DNA from 2 places in the Luteibacter sp. P1_D3 genome. Region 2 is predicted to be linked to the other one. Evidence: riboswitches for the same ligand, from Rfam matches in the RefSeq annotation. Region 2 holds a riboswitch; the other holds the start of a gene.
What was found. Region 2 has a riboswitch for cobalamin ahead of metE (5-methyltetrahydropteroyltriglutamate--homocysteine S-methyltransferase). Riboswitches for the same ligand answer to the same signal wherever they lie in the genome.

Region 1: another riboswitch for cobalamin. It lies ahead of AC1DYM_RS08355 (CoA-acylating methylmalonate-semialdehyde dehydrogenase); the one in region 2 lies ahead of metE (5-methyltetrahydropteroyltriglutamate--homocysteine S-methyltransferase).

The regions. Positions count from the first base shown of each region.
Region 1 covers NZ_JBFUAT010000009.1:35,003-42,300, forward strand. Annotated here, with positions in the region: gene AC1DYM_RS08325 (DUF2127 domain-containing protein) at 1-413, opposite strand, end outside; gene AC1DYM_RS08330 (DUF2231 domain-containing protein) at 550-993, shown strand; gene AC1DYM_RS08335 (PQQ-dependent sugar dehydrogenase) at 986-2,296, shown strand; gene AC1DYM_RS08340 (hypothetical protein) at 2,354-2,488, opposite strand; gene AC1DYM_RS08345 (LysR family transcriptional regulator) at 2,510-3,406, opposite strand; gene AC1DYM_RS08350 (aldo/keto reductase) at 3,607-4,590, shown strand; cobalamin riboswitch at 4,631-4,851, shown strand; gene AC1DYM_RS08355 (CoA-acylating methylmalonate-semialdehyde dehydrogenase) at 4,977-6,500, shown strand; gene AC1DYM_RS08360 (acyl-CoA dehydrogenase family protein) at 6,512-7,298, shown strand, end outside.
Region 2 covers NZ_JBFUAT010000002.1:194,098-201,395, reverse strand. Annotated here, with positions in the region: gene metK (methionine adenosyltransferase) at 1-851, opposite strand, end outside; gene AC1DYM_RS02945 (phosphoinositide-specific phospholipase C-related protein) at 985-2,241, opposite strand; gene metE (5-methyltetrahydropteroyltriglutamate--homocysteine S-methyltransferase) at 2,441-4,732, opposite strand; cobalamin riboswitch at 4,929-5,147, opposite strand; gene AC1DYM_RS02935 (glycosyltransferase) at 5,239-6,528, shown strand; gene AC1DYM_RS02930 (SDR family NAD(P)-dependent oxidoreductase) at 6,626-7,298, opposite strand, start outside.

The sequences.
Region 1 (7,298 bases), on a different contig from region 2:
AGCCAGCTGAAGCGTTCGATGCACTCGTAGATCTCGACCGGGACGAGCGAGCCGGTAGCGATGACGGTGAACCACTCCGCCCAGTACTTCCGCAACCACAGGCCGATGCCCTCGGTGGCGAAGATGGCCGCGTAGACCAGGGCGACGATGCCGACGGCGACGAACTTCGCCGGACCCATGCCTTCGAGCAGATGAACCAGGCTCCAGCGCATGCCGTTGCTTTCGGTCAGCTGCAGGTGCTCCAGCCACTGCACGAGATGCTGGAAGCTTTCCTGCTCGTCCAGCCGGAACGCCGCGATGGCGATGAAAATCAGCCCGATGGTCTTCACGGCCTTGTACACCGCGATGATGCGCAGGCCAGCGGGGTAATGGGGCGTCGCTTCCGGATCGGTCGAGGTGCTTTCAGAGGCCATACGCCGATCTTAGTCGACAAGCAGGTGCATCCGGTACAAGCCATGGTGCTGCCCCAGACATAGCCTCGACACCAGCCGGACTAGCTTGCACCGTCCGCCCCGAGCGCCTCCCGCCCTCCCATCGAGACACCTGCCCATGAGCTACCGACCCGCACCGCGTCGCTCCGTCGTGGCCAACGCCATCTACGGCCTTTTCAACCCGATCCCGTTCGGCTTCTTCGTCGCCGCGCTGATCTTCGACGTCACCTACGCCAAAAGCGGCGAGATCCTCTGGATGAAGGGGGCAGCGTGGCTGATCGTCATCGGCCTGCTCTTCGCGATCATTCCCCGCGTGGTCAACCTCGTGCAGGTGTGGATCACCTCGCGACGCACGACCGTGGCCGCCGAGCGGCTCGACTTCTGGCTGAACCTGATCGCCATCGTCATCGCCGTCATCAACGCCTTCGTGCACAGCCGCGACGCCTACGCCGTGATGCCCGCCGGTGTCTGGTTGTCGGCCCTCACGGTCCTGCTCCTGGCCGTCGCCCATATCGTCATCGCCGCGCAGCCGACCACGCCGGGAAACCTCATCCATGAATAAGACCCTCTACCGACGCGTGTTGGCCATGGCCTGCATCGCTGTCCTCGGCGGCTGCGACGAGAAGGCATCGCTCCAGCCGGACCAGCAGTCTGGCAGCAACCCTCCCATGCCGAAGGCCCAGAGCTTCCTCGTACCGCCCATGCAGGTACCCGACAAGGCCGGCTGGAAGCAGGGCCAGACGCCCACGGTCGCACCCGGGCTGAAGATCGAAGCCATGGCCTCCGGCCTCATGCACCCGCGCCAGCTTTACGTGTTGCCCAACGACGATGTCTTGGTGGTGGAGTCCAACGGGCCCGGCACCGAACCGGTCACCACGCCGAAGCAGCTGATCGCCAGTATGGTCAAGAACCAGTCGGGTAAGGGCGGCAAGGGAGGCAACCGGATCACCCTGCTGCGCAAGAACGCGAGCGGCGGATGGGACAAGCATGTCTTCATCGAGAACCTGAATTCGCCCTTCGGCGTGCAGCTGATCGGCGACACGCTTTACGTCGCCAACACCGACGGCATCGTGAAGTTTCCTTATGTGACCGGCGAGACCGAGATCAAGACGCCCGGCGTCGGCTTTACCGACCTGCCCAACACGATCAACCATCACTGGACCAAGTCGCTGCTGGCCAGCCCCAACGGCACAAAGCTTTACGTCGGCGTCGGTTCGAACAGCAACATCACCGAGAACGGCCTGGCCGTGGAATACCGCCGCGCGGACGTTCTCGAGGTGGATGTCGCCACCGGCGCGAGCCGGATCTACGCCTCAGGACTGCGAAACCCGACCGGCCTGCAATGGGAGCCGACCACCGGAAAGCTCTGGGCAATCGTGAACGAACGCGACGAAATCGGCGCCGACCTCGTGCCCGACTACATGACCTCGGTGCACGAAGGCGCCTTCTACGGCTGGCCCTACAGCTATTACGGCCAGAACGTGGACACCCGCGTCAAACCGCAGCGCCCCGACATGGTCGCCAAGGCGATCAAGCCCGACTACGCGATCGGCTCGCATGTCGCCCCGCTGGGTTTCCTGATGTCGGCCACCAACGCGCTCCCCGCGAGCTTCCAGGGTGGCGCCTTCATCGGTGAGCACGGCAGCTGGGATCGATCGCCGCTGAGCGGCTACGAAGTGGTCTTCGTCGCTTTCAAGGACGGCACGCCGGTCGGCAAGCCGGTGTCCGTCGTCAGTGGCTTCTACTCGAAGGACGAGAAGCAGCTGTTCGGCGCCCCGGTGGGGATCGTGCAGGACAAGGAGGGAGCCATCCTGGTCGCCGACGATGTCGGCGATACCGTGTGGCGGGTCACGGCGGCCCGATAGCAAGGTTGTGGGAGCCGGCTCTTGTGGGAGCCGGCTATGCCGGCGGTGGGGACCGGATCAGCGGGCGTTCTTTTTCTTTTCGTCCTTGGCGGCCTTCTTTTCCTTCATGGTCTTCGCCGGCTTTTTCTTGTCGCTCTTCTTTGAATCCAAGCCCTTGCTCATAACGCCTCCTCGGTCAGGGTTGTCGCGCATGCTGCGCGCCTGGTACGAAGATTACGCCAATCCGCGGTATCGAAGCGCATCGACGAAGAGCGTCAGTGCCGACGAGGTGTGCCGCCGGTTCGGGTAGTAGAGGTGATAACCCGGAAACGGCGTGCACCAGTCCTCGAGCACGGGCACCAGCTCGCCCGCCTCGATGTGCGCGGCAGCCATGTCCTCCGGGACCCAGGCCAGGCCCAGACCGTCCAGCGCCGCGCGCAAGATGTGCGCCGTGCTGTTGAGCGTCAGCTGCCCGTCGACGCGAACCTTGATTTCGCGGCCATCCTTCTCGAACTCCCAGGGAAACAACGTGCCGTAGGTGGGCAAGCGGATGTTGATGCAGTTGTGCGCGGTGAGGTCCTGCGGCATCGCCGGGCGCGGGTGGTCGTCGAAGTACGAGGGCGCCGCGACTACCATCATTCGAAAGTCCGGGCCGACGCGGACCGCGATCATGCCGTTACCCACCTGCTCGCCAAGACGGATACCGAAGTCGTAGCGTTCGGCAACGATGTCGACCAGTTCGTTGTTGGCCGACACTTCCACCTGGATATCCGGGTACAGCGGCAGGAACGTCGCCAGCATCGGCTGGAGCACGGCCTCGACGGCGTGGACCGAGGTGCTGATACGGATCGCCCCGGCGGGTTTCTCGCGGAAAGAACTCAGACCCGTCAGCTCCGTCTCGATATCGTCGAACATCGGGCCAATACGGGTGACCAGTCGTTGCCCCGCTTCCGTCGTCGACACGCTGCGCGTGGTGCGGGCGAGCAGGCGCACCCCGAGACGAGCTTCGAGTTTGCGAATGGTGTGGCTCAGGGCCGACTGGGTGGTGTCCAGTTTCGCGGCCGCGCGGGTAAAGCTTCCTTCTCGGGCGACGGCAAGGAAGGCGACGAGATCGTGGAGATCCTTGCGCATGACACGTGACGCCTGATCATGAGTGATGCCGTGACTTTAGCATTCCGGCTGGTTCGAGGCCGTCAAACGGCCCACCAGAAGCAGCTGCCGTGCCCGCGGCCACCCGATTCATGAATTCTCGCTATGAGAGCAAGCCACATTGCCCAGGTAGTCGCGGGCGAGGTCGACCCCTAGATTGGCTATCTCAACGAGGAAACGACATGCAGACACGCACCCTGGGATCCACCGGTCTCGAAGTCTCCGCCATCGGCCTCGGCTGCATGGGCCTGAGCTTCGGCTACGGCCCCGCGACCGAACGCGACGCGGCCATCGCCCTGATCCGGGCCGCCGTCGAACGCGGCGTGACCTTCTTCGATACTGCCGAGGTCTACGGCCCGTTTACCAACGAGGAAGTCGTCGGCGAAGCGCTCGCCCCGTTCCGCGACAACGTGGTGATCGCGACCAAGTTCGGCTTCGACGTGGGTGGCGTGCAGGGCGCGCTCAACAGCCGCCCCGAACACATCAAGGCTGTCGCCGAAGCCTCGCTGAAGCGCCTGCGAACCGACGTCATCGACCTGTTCTACCAGCACCGTGTCGACCCGTCCGTACCGATCGAGGACGTCGCCGGTGCGGTTAAGGACCTGATCGTCGAGGGCAAGGTGAAGCACTTCGGCCTGTCGGAAGCCGGCGCGCAAACGATTCGTCGCGCGCATGCCGTTCAGCCGGTGGCAGCCCTGCAGAGCGAGTACTCGCTGTTCTGGCGCGAACCGGAAACGGAGATCATCCCGACCCTGGAAGAACTCGGCATCGGCTTCGTGCCGTTCAGCCCCCTGGGCAAGGGCTTCCTGACCGGCAAGATCGATGCAGGCACGAGCTTCGACAGCAAGGATTTCCGCAACAGCGTGCCGCGTTTTACCGCGGAATCGCGCAAGGCCAACCAGGCGCTGGTCGACCTGCTCGGCAGCATTGCAGCAGCGAAGAACGTCACGCCGGCCCAGGTCGCACTGGCGTGGTTGCTGCACCAGAAGCCCTGGATCGTACCGATTCCGGGAACGACCAAGCTGCACCGCCTGGAAGAAAACCTCGGTGCCGCCGACGTCGCGCTGAGCGCCAGCGAGCTCCAGGACATCCACGCGTCGGTGTCGAAGATTTCGCTGCAAGGCGAGCGCTACCCCGCGCACCTGCAAGCCCTCGTCGGGCGCTGAGTTCTACCGCACTGCAGCTTGAGCGCATCCGCCGCCACGCTACACTCGGTGGATCACAGGTGTCCTGTCGTTGCATACGCAGCGAGCAGGGTGAAACGGGAAGCCGGTGCGGATCGCAAGATCCCATGCCGGCGCTGCCCCCGCAACGGTAGGCGAGAACACCCGACGACGTAACCACTGCGCGATGCGCGGGAAGGTGTCGGGGTGGTGCGACATGCACCGCTCGCAAGCCCGGAGACCGGCCTGTGCAGGTGCCCCCAGGGGCGCCTCCTCGGGTGTTGCGGCGGGCAACCGGACGGGCTGATTCGGCGCGGCCACCGGCTGCTCCGTGTCCTCTTGTCTGCTCCGCAGCGCCCCTTTCGCGGGTGAGCGTACGGAGCAGGACCATGAACAAGCTGGACTCAGTGGCGACCGATGTCGCGACCGTTAAATTGCTGATCGACGGCGCCTTCGTCGAATCCCGATCCACCGAATGGCGCGACGTCGTCAATCCCGCGACGCAGGCGGTCCTGGCGCGTGTGCCGTTCGCGACCGCCGACGAGGTAAACGCTGCGGTCGCCGCGGCCGCGCAGGCGTTCAAGAGCTGGCGCAAGACACCCATCGGCGTACGCGCGCGCATCTTCCTGAAGTACCAGCAGCTGATTCGCGAACATATGGGCGACCTCGCCGCCCTGCTCAGCGCCGAGCAGGGCAAGACGCTTCCCGACGCGGAAGGCGACGTGTTCCGCGGCCTGGAAGTAGTCGAGCACGCTGCCGCCATTGGCAACCTGCAACTGGGCGAACTGGCCAACAACGTCGCCGGCGGCGTCGATACCTTTACCCTGCTGCAGCCGATCGGCGTCTGCGCCGGCATCACGCCATTCAATTTTCCCGCCATGATCCCGCTGTGGATGTTCCCGATGGCGATCGCCACCGGCAATACCTTCGTGTTGAAACCGTCCGAGCAGGATCCGATGGTGACGATGCGGCTGGTGGAACTCGCGCTCGAAGCCGGCATCCCGAAGGGCGTTCTCAACGTGATCCACGGCGGTGAAGACGTGGTCAACGCGATCTGCGATCACGCCGATATCAAGGCCGTCTCCTTCGTCGGTTCCACGCGCGTCGGCACCCACGTGTATCACCGCGCCTCGCAGAGCGGCAAGCGCGTGCAGTGCATGATGGGCGCGAAAAACCACGCTGTCGTGCTACCGGATGCGAACAAGGAACAGACGCTCAACGCCCTCGCTGGTGCGGCCTTCGGCGCGGCAGGCCAACGCTGCATGGCGGCATCGACCGCGGTCCTTGTGGGCGACGCACAGAGCTGGATTCCCGACCTCGTGGCCAAGGCGAAGACGCTGAAGGTGGGCGCGGGCCATACAGCCGGTACCGATGTCGGACCACTGATTTCCTGCGCGGCGCGCGAACGTGTCGAGGCCTTCATCGCCTCGGGTGTCGAGCAGGGTGCCATCCTCGAACTCGACGGCCGCAAACCATCGGTGCCTGGCTTTGAAGAGGGGAACTTCGTCGGGCCGACTATCTTCTCGGGCGTGCGGCCGGGCATGCGCATCTACGACGAAGAGATTTTCGGGCCCGTGCTGGTCATCCTGGCCGTCGACTCGCTCGATGAGGCGATCGATCTGGTCAACGCCAATCCGAACGGCAACGGCACGGCGGTGTTCACCCAGTCCGGCGCCGCCGCGCGACGCTTCCAGGAAGACATCGACGTAGGCCAGGTCGGTATCAACGTACCGATTCCCGTGCCGGTGCCGCTGTTCTCGTTCACCGGCTCGCGCGCGTCGAAGCTGGGCGACCTTGGGCCGTACGGTAAGCAGGTCGTCATGTTCTACACCCAGACCAAGACGGTGACGCAGCGCTGGTTCGACGACGACACACTCCACGTCGGCGTCAACACCACCATCAGTCTCAAGTGATGGCCGCGGTCATGGACATCCCAAGGATTCCACCCCCACAGACCGACCTGAGCGACGATCAACTGGCCTTCCGCGATGCAGCGCAGGCGTTCGCCCTCGCCGAACTCGCGCCGCACGCGGCACGCTGGGATGCCGAGAGTGAATTCCCACGCGAGGCGATCGGCAAGGCGGGCGAGCTCGGCTTCTGCGGCCTTTATGTCGACGAGCGGGCCGGCGGTACGGGCCTGACTCGGCTCGATGCGGCGATCGTGTTCGAGGAACTCGCCGCCATCGATCCGTCGACGGCCGCCTTCATCAGCATCCACAACATGGCCACCTGGATGCTTACCGCCCATGCGACGCCGGCAGTACGTGACAGCTGGGGCCCGCTGCTCGCCAGCGGCTCGAAGCTGGCGTCCTACTGTCTCACCGAGCCGGGTGCGGGCTCGGACGCGGGCGCGCTGAAAACCCGTGCCGAGCGCGATGGCGACACGTACGTGCTTAGTGGCAGCAAGGCGTTCATTTCCGGCGCGGGTGCGACGGACATGCTGGTGGTGATGGCGCGTACGGCCGAGGGTGGTGCACGCGGTATCAGCGCGTTCGCCGTGCCTGCCCACCTGCAGGGCATCGGCTATGGGCGCAACGAAGCAAAGCTCGGCTGGCACAGCCAGCCCACGCGAAGCGTGAGCTTCGACGGTGTGCGCATTCCTGCCGACCATAGGCTGGGTAGCGAGGGTGAGGGATTCAAGATCGCCATGAAGGGACTCGACGGCGGCCGCCTGAATATCGCGGCGTGTTCGCTAGGCGCCGCCCAGGGCG
Region 2 (7,298 bases):
ACGTAACGCGCGGCGTAGGCGGCCGAACGATCGACCTTGGACGGATCCTTACCCGAGAACGCGCCACCACCGTGACGGGCCCAGCCGCCGTAGGTGTCGACGATGATCTTGCGACCGGTCAGGCCGCAATCGCCCACCGGGCCACCGATGACGAACTTGCCGGTCGGGTTGATGTGGAACTTGGTGCCCTTGTGCAGCAGCTTCGCCGGCAGCACGGGCTTGAGGATCAGCTCGCGCACGCCTTCGATGAGGTCCTTCTGCTTCACGTCCGGATCGTGCTGGGTCGAGAGCACGACGGCGTCGATGGCGACGGCTTCGCCGTTCTCATAGCGCAGGGTGACCTGGCTCTTGGCGTCCGGGCGCAGCCACGGCAGCGGCGAGTTCTTCTTCTTGCGGACCTTGGTCTGCTGCTCGACGAGACGGTGGGCGTAGTGGATCGCCGCCGGCATGTATTCGCTGGTCTCGTTGGTGGCATAGCCGAACATCAGGCCCTGGTCGCCAGCGCCTTGTTCTTCCGGCTTCTTGCGGTCCACGCCCTGGTTGATGTCCGGGGACTGCTTGCCGATGAGGTTCAGCACGCCGCAGGTCTCACCGTCGAAGCCGACTTCGGAGGAGTCGTAGCCGATATCGAGGATGACCTTGCGGGTCAACGCTTCGAGGTCGATCCACGCGCTGGTGGTGATTTCACCCGCGACGATGGCGACGCCGGTCTTCACCAGCGTCTCACAGGCCACGCGAGCGCGAGGATCCTGGGCCAGGATGGCGTCCAGAACGGCGTCGGAGATCTGGTCGGCGATTTTGTCCGGATGGCCTTCGGAGACCGACTCGGAGGTGAAGAGGAAGTTGCTCATCGTGGGTATATATCCTTCTTTACGGATAAAGAGATAAATGGGGGCGCGCCATGATACACGGCCTTTGCCGGGTTTGCAGGGGGAAGGGTACGCCCCGGGGGTGACGATTGCATGGATGTTCAGGCGGCGGCGCCTATCGGGGGCTTGCCGGAACCACGTTCACGCGTGAAACCTTGCCGTCGAGGCCGTTGCGGTACCGGGCCTTCACGTCGACGTAGCCGTCCTTGTACGAGGTATGGAACGAGGGAATCGTCACGGTGCGGCTTCCGAGGTCCTTGAGGACGCGAACCACCGTGTAATCGTCGGATCGCTTTCCATCGGGGGCGTCGAAGACGGTGAAGGTTGTGCCGGCGCGCAAACCGAACAGGCGGGCCGAGCGGGCCTCGTCGTTCTCGCAGCCCCGGCGGTTTCCGCTCTTGAAGTTGATGGTGGTCGCCTCGCCGCCGGGAATGCCGCACACGATGTTCTGGGTTGCGTTCTTGCCTTCGTACAGGACGATGCCGCCCTGATTGAGGACGCCGGCGAGCTCGAAGGCATCGCCTTGCTGATAGTGGTCGATGACGATGTAATTGGGTGGGCGACGAGCGGCGTTGGCACAGGTGCCGTACACGCGGTCCATGAGCTTGTCGTACCGGTTGTCCGTCCTTGCATGCAGAGATTCCCCGACGCCATGGAAATGGTTCATGGCGAACAGGCGGGGCCACGATTTTCCCCGAAACTGCACCTGTCCAGGCTCCAGGGTGCCGGCCCAACGGCTCTTGCACGAGGTATCGTGCGTGAAAATGGTCTTGCCCAGCTCCCAGTAGTTTTCCGTCGTGCCGGCCCTGGACGACATGATGGTCGCCACGCCGCTGGGAAGCGTGTATCGACCGGCGTTTTCGGATTTCAGATCGAAGATCAGCAATCGCTGATTCGCCGCGATCATCTGTCGAAGCGTCGGCCAGCCCGGGGTCGTCCATCTGTCCGGGTCGAAGGTCAGGCCCCCCAGGTGGGGGACCCTTGCCAACTCGGTGCGTAGCGCGGCCGAGGAGACGTAGTCCTCCAGATGGATCGTGACGATGGCCTGGCGATGGGCTAGAAGGAAGGGAACGATCTCGTCGTTGAGATGCTTGGCTAGCGGCTGGCCGGCAAAAGAGCATGAGCCGTGGCAGACCTTGACCCTGCCCTGGTGCTCGTGCAGATCCAGCGACAAGCCGCGCACGCCGTCGCGAAGCTGCTGGGGGATGCTCCTGCTCTGGCTCGAGGGCACCCAGGTATTGAACGCATTGTGGGTAGTGACCCACGTGTACTGGTCGAAACGACGATCCAGATCGTGGACATACGGGCGCTCCCCCGCGATAGCCTGCGTGCTTGCGAGGGCAAGCAGCAGGGCGATTCCTTTCTTCCTCATGTGACGCTCCTTCCGATGGAAGGCCGTAGGTTATGAGGTTGTGTACCTTCGCTCCGTCAGGGAATGGGGTGGATGTGCTGCGGGGTTTGCCCTGCGCCCGCGTCAGTGAGCGCTGACGCGGGCGGGGAAACTCATCGCCGCTGAAGCGGCTCCCACAACGGCGGAGGCGGCTCTCCAGGTAGCGGGAGCCGCCTTGGCGTCAGACCGCCACGGCCAGTCTCTCGCGAGCCGCCCTGGCCACCTCGACCATGCTCTTCAGGGCCTCGGAAACCTCCGGCCAGCCGCGGGTCTTCAGGCCGCAGTCGGGGTTCACCCAGAGCTGGTCGGGACGCAGGACCTGGAGGGCCCGGGCCAGGAGGTCGGCCATTTCGGCTTCGGTCGGGACGCGTGGCGAGTGGATATCGTAGACGCCGGGGCCGATGCCGTTCGGGTACTGAAACCGGGTGAAGGCGTCCAGGAGCTCCATGCGCGAGCGGCTGGTCTCGATCGAGATGACGTCCGCGTCCATCGCGGCGACCGCCTCGATGATGTCGTTGAACTCCGAGTAGCACATGTGGGTGTGCACCTGGGTCGCATCGCTGACGCCGCCGGCCGTGATGCGGAAGGCATCGACCGCCCAGGCGAGGTACGCGTCCCAGTCGGCGCGACGCAGCGGCAGGCCTTCGCGCAGCGCCGGTTCGTCGATCTGGACGATGCCGATGCCAGCCTTCTCCAGATCGTGCACTTCGTCTCGCAGCGCCAGGGCGATCTGTCGGCACACATCGGCGCGGGGGAGGTCGTCGCGTACGAAGGACCACTGCAGCATCGTCACCGGTCCGGTGAGCATGCCCTTCATGGGCTTATCGGTGAGCGACTGGGCGTACGCTGACCACGCGACCGTCATCGGTGCGGGACGCGCGACATCGCCATAGATGATCGGCGGCTTGACACAACGGGAGCCGTAGCTCTGCACCCAGCCGAGCGAGGTGAAGACGTAGCCGTCCAGCTGCTCGCCGAAGTACTCGACCATGTCGTTGCGCTCGGGTTCGCCATGCACCAGTACATCGATGCCGGCCTCTTCCTGGAAGCGCACGACACGGCGCACTTCGTCACGAAGAATGGCCGCATACGCGTCGTCGTCCAGCTTGCCCGAGCGATGCGCGGCGCGCGCGATGCGCAGGTCGTTGGTCTGCGGGAACGACCCGATGGTCGTCGTCGGCAGATCGGGCAGGCCGAAACGCTCGCGCTGCACGTCGGCGCGGAACGAAAAGGCCGAACGACGCTGGCCGAACTGCGGCGTCAGCTGACGTACGCGGGCGCGGACGTCGGCACGCACGACGTCGCCGGAGGTCTGGCGGCTGGCGACGATCTCGTGCTGCCGGGCCAGGGTCTTCCGTGCCGCGTCATCACCGGCGACGGCGTCGGCATAGCGACGCAGTTCGGCGATCTTCTGCCGGGCGAACGACAACCATCCGGCCAGGTGCGCGGGGAGGTGTTTTTCTTCGGAGACGTCGATCGGCACGTGCAGCAGGGAACACGAGGTCGACAGCCAGAGGCGGTCGTCGCCGAGGCGCGCGAGCAGGCGGTCCACGCGGGGGAGGATGGTCGACGGGTCGCTCAGCCAGATGTTGCGGCCATCGAGCACGCCGGCGGAAAGCACGCGGTCGGCGGGCAAGGCATCGAGTACGGCGTCCAGCTGGTCGGGCGCGCGAGCGAGGTCCACGTGCAGGCCGGCTACCGGTAGCGACGTGGCGAGCTCGAGATTCGCACCGAGTTCGCCGAAGTAAGTGGCGAGCAGGATGCGTACGCGACCGTGTGCGGCCACCGCGGCATAGGTACGCCGGAACGCTTCGCGCCACGGCGCATCCAGATCGAGCACGAGGGTCGGCTCGTCCACCTGCACCCAGTCGGCACCCGCGTAGGCGAGGGCGTCGATGACACCGAGCCAGGCAGGCAGCAACGAGTCGAGCAAGGCCAGCGGGTCGCTGCCGTCGACGGTCTTGGACAAGCGCAGGAAGCTCACCGGCCCGAGCAGGACAGGGCGTGCCACGTGATCCGCCGCGAGGGCCTCACGGTATTCGGCGACGACCTTGTCCGGGCGCGCGGCGAAGCGCTGACCCGCCTCGAGTTCCGGCACGATGTAGTGGTAGTTGGTGTCGAACCACTTGGTCATTTCGAGGGCATGCAGGTCGACATCGCCGTCCTGGTGGCCACGGGCCATGGCGAAGTAGCCCGCGAGCGGGTTACGGGATGCGAGTGCGCGGTAGCGCGGCGGGATCGCGTCGACCAGCACGGCCGCATCGAGCACATGGTCGTAGAGGGAAAAGTCGTTCACCGGGACGCTGTCGGCACCGGCGTCGCGGGCAAGCTTCCAGTGGCGCTGGCGCAGGTCGCGCGCGACGGCGAGCAGTTCGTCGGCGCTGCTGTCTCCTTTCCAGTGGCTCTCGAGAGCGCGCTTGAGTTCGCGGCGCCGGCCGATGCGGGGGAAGCCCGGATACGTTACGTGTGGCATGGATGATTCCTCTTCGTGGCAAAGAGGAGGGAAGGGCGGCTGGGCGCCGACGCCTACGCACCTGCCACGCGGGGCACGGCAGGTGAGGGGACGTCATGCGGGCTAGCCGTCGACCTTCGCCCCCGCGGGCGAACCGGATGCCGCCCTTGCGGGACGGCGATCCAGGTCGGACGGAGCGTTCGCGCCCATGACGGCGCGTTCGTTCCGGTCGGCGGCAGGTCTTCGGGCTCGTGGATGTGGCACCGTGCCGGTGCCGCCTTGCCCGTCGCTTCCCGGATCGTTACCGATCCAGTGCCTGTGACGGGCTCGTCTCCACATACCGCTGCGGGGCAGCGCCGGATTCCCACCGGCTTCCCTCTTAGCTTTATCTTTCTATTCGAATAAAGAGATAAAGACCGCTGACGGGCGGAAAATTAGCCGTATGGACGCCCAAAGTCAATCGGCGGCGATGCATCGCCTCGACATCCCGACGGCGACCATGAGCCGACATCCCCCTGGAGCGCCGCATGACCGGAAGACATATCGTGATGGCGACGGTGGGGTCGCAGGGCGATCTCTTTCCCTTCCTCGCCGTCGGTCGGGAGCTGCGTCATCGCGGCTACCGCGTGACGATTGGTGCCCACGGCATCCATCGTGACGCCGTCGCTGCGGCCGGGCTGGACTACGTGCTTGCCAGCGGGATCGCCGAGCCCGAGGACAAAGCGGCCTTCGCCGCGCGCGCCTTTCATCCCTGGCGCGGTCCGCGCTTCGTGGTGCGCGACCTTGCCGCGGCCGATGTGGCGAGCAGTTACGAGGCGCTCGCGCCCGTTTGTGCCGACGCGGATGCGATCGTGACCTCGACCCTGGCCTTCGCGGGGCAGATCCTCGGTGAGACCCGGCGGATCGCCTGGTTATCGGCCGCGCTGTCGCCTGCCGTCTTTCTCTCGGCCTTCGATCCCCCCGCCACGGGCATCGACTGGCTCGATCGCTTCCTGCGTACGTCACCCCGGCGAGGCGCATGGGTGCGGCGCCTCGGCGAGACGGTGACCTCGCCCTGGACGAAGGCGGTACGACACTTCCGGCAATCGCTCGGGCTGGCCCCGGTGTCGGTCTGGGGCGATCCCTTTCATCGCGGACAGCACGCGCGCGATGGCGTCCTCGCCATGTACTCGCCGCTGTTGGGTCGGCCCCCACCGGATTCGCCGGCTCACACCGTCGTGACGGGGTATTGCCGCTACGCGCCGTTCGCCGACACGCTTCCTCCAGACCTCCGCCGCTTCGTGGACGACGGCGACGCGCCCCTGGTTTTTACGCTGGGCTCGGCGGCCGTGCATGCGGGGGAGAGCTTCCTCCACGAGAGCATGGCGGTCGCCACGGCCCTGGGTCGACGCGCGGTACTACTGACAGGATCGCCTGAGATGCGTGAGCGACTGCCTGGGGTCTTGCCCGATGGCGTGGTGGCGGTGGAGTACGCCCCCCACGGTGCACTGTTCGCACGCGCGGCGGCGGTCATTCATCACGGCGGTATCGGCACGACGCAGGAAGCGTTGCGCGCAGGCTGTCCCGAACTGGTCGTGCCGCATGGCTTCGACCAGCCGGACAATGCGGCGCGCGTCGTTCGTCTCGGCGTGGGGGATGTGCTGGCGGCGTCGCGTTATCGCGCTGATGTCGCGGCGGCGAAACTACGCGGGCTCTTGATGGACGAGAGTGTCGCGGCGCGGGCACAGCGTGCAGCGGCGGTGATTCGCGTGGAGGACGGTGCGCGTGTCGCGGCTGACGTGATCGAGCAGGCGATTGCGCGGCGTCTGTATCACTAGGCCCGCTGCCGCGGGAAAGGAGCATCGCCGCTGGAGCGGCTCCCACATGGCGGTTGCTCTGTGTAGGAGCCGATTCATCGGCGATGGGTGCTGACGATTACGCAGCAACCTGGGCCTTAACCCCATAACGCGACGCCGGCACCGACTTCGACAACTCCGGGAACAGCGCACGTCGCGCCGCTTCGAGCCCGTCGACCAAGGCAGCGGATTCGACGGCAGGAATCGTCACCAGCTCGCCCGCGTCGAAGCCGGCCAGCGAGGCATCGACCATATCCTCCGCACTCATCACCCATTCCTTCGGCAGGTTATCGATGGACGTGCCGGCCACGGGCCAGAAGTCGGTCGCGGTCGCACCCGGCAATACCGCCTGAATCTGGATGCCCTTATCGGCAAGCTCGTGATGCATCGACTGGCTGAGCGCGAGCATGAAGGCCTTGCTCCCGCCATACACACCGTTGAGCAGCTCGGGAGCGACCGCCACGATGGACGAAATGTTGATCACCGCGCCGCCACCGCGTGCGACGAGCCCCGGCACCGCTTTGTAGGCAAGGCGCGTCGGTGCGGTGACGTTGAGCGCGATGAGGTCGGTCATCTTGCCGATGTCCGCCTGGAGCATCGGGGCCATGGCGCCGACACCGGCGTTGTTGACCAGCAGGCTCAAGGCCGCCGTCTCGGCGATCACGGCTTCCACGCGGCCGAGATCGTCGTCGCGCGTCAGGTCGGCAGGCACAACACGCACCGCGCGGCCGGTGGACGACGTGATGTGTTTT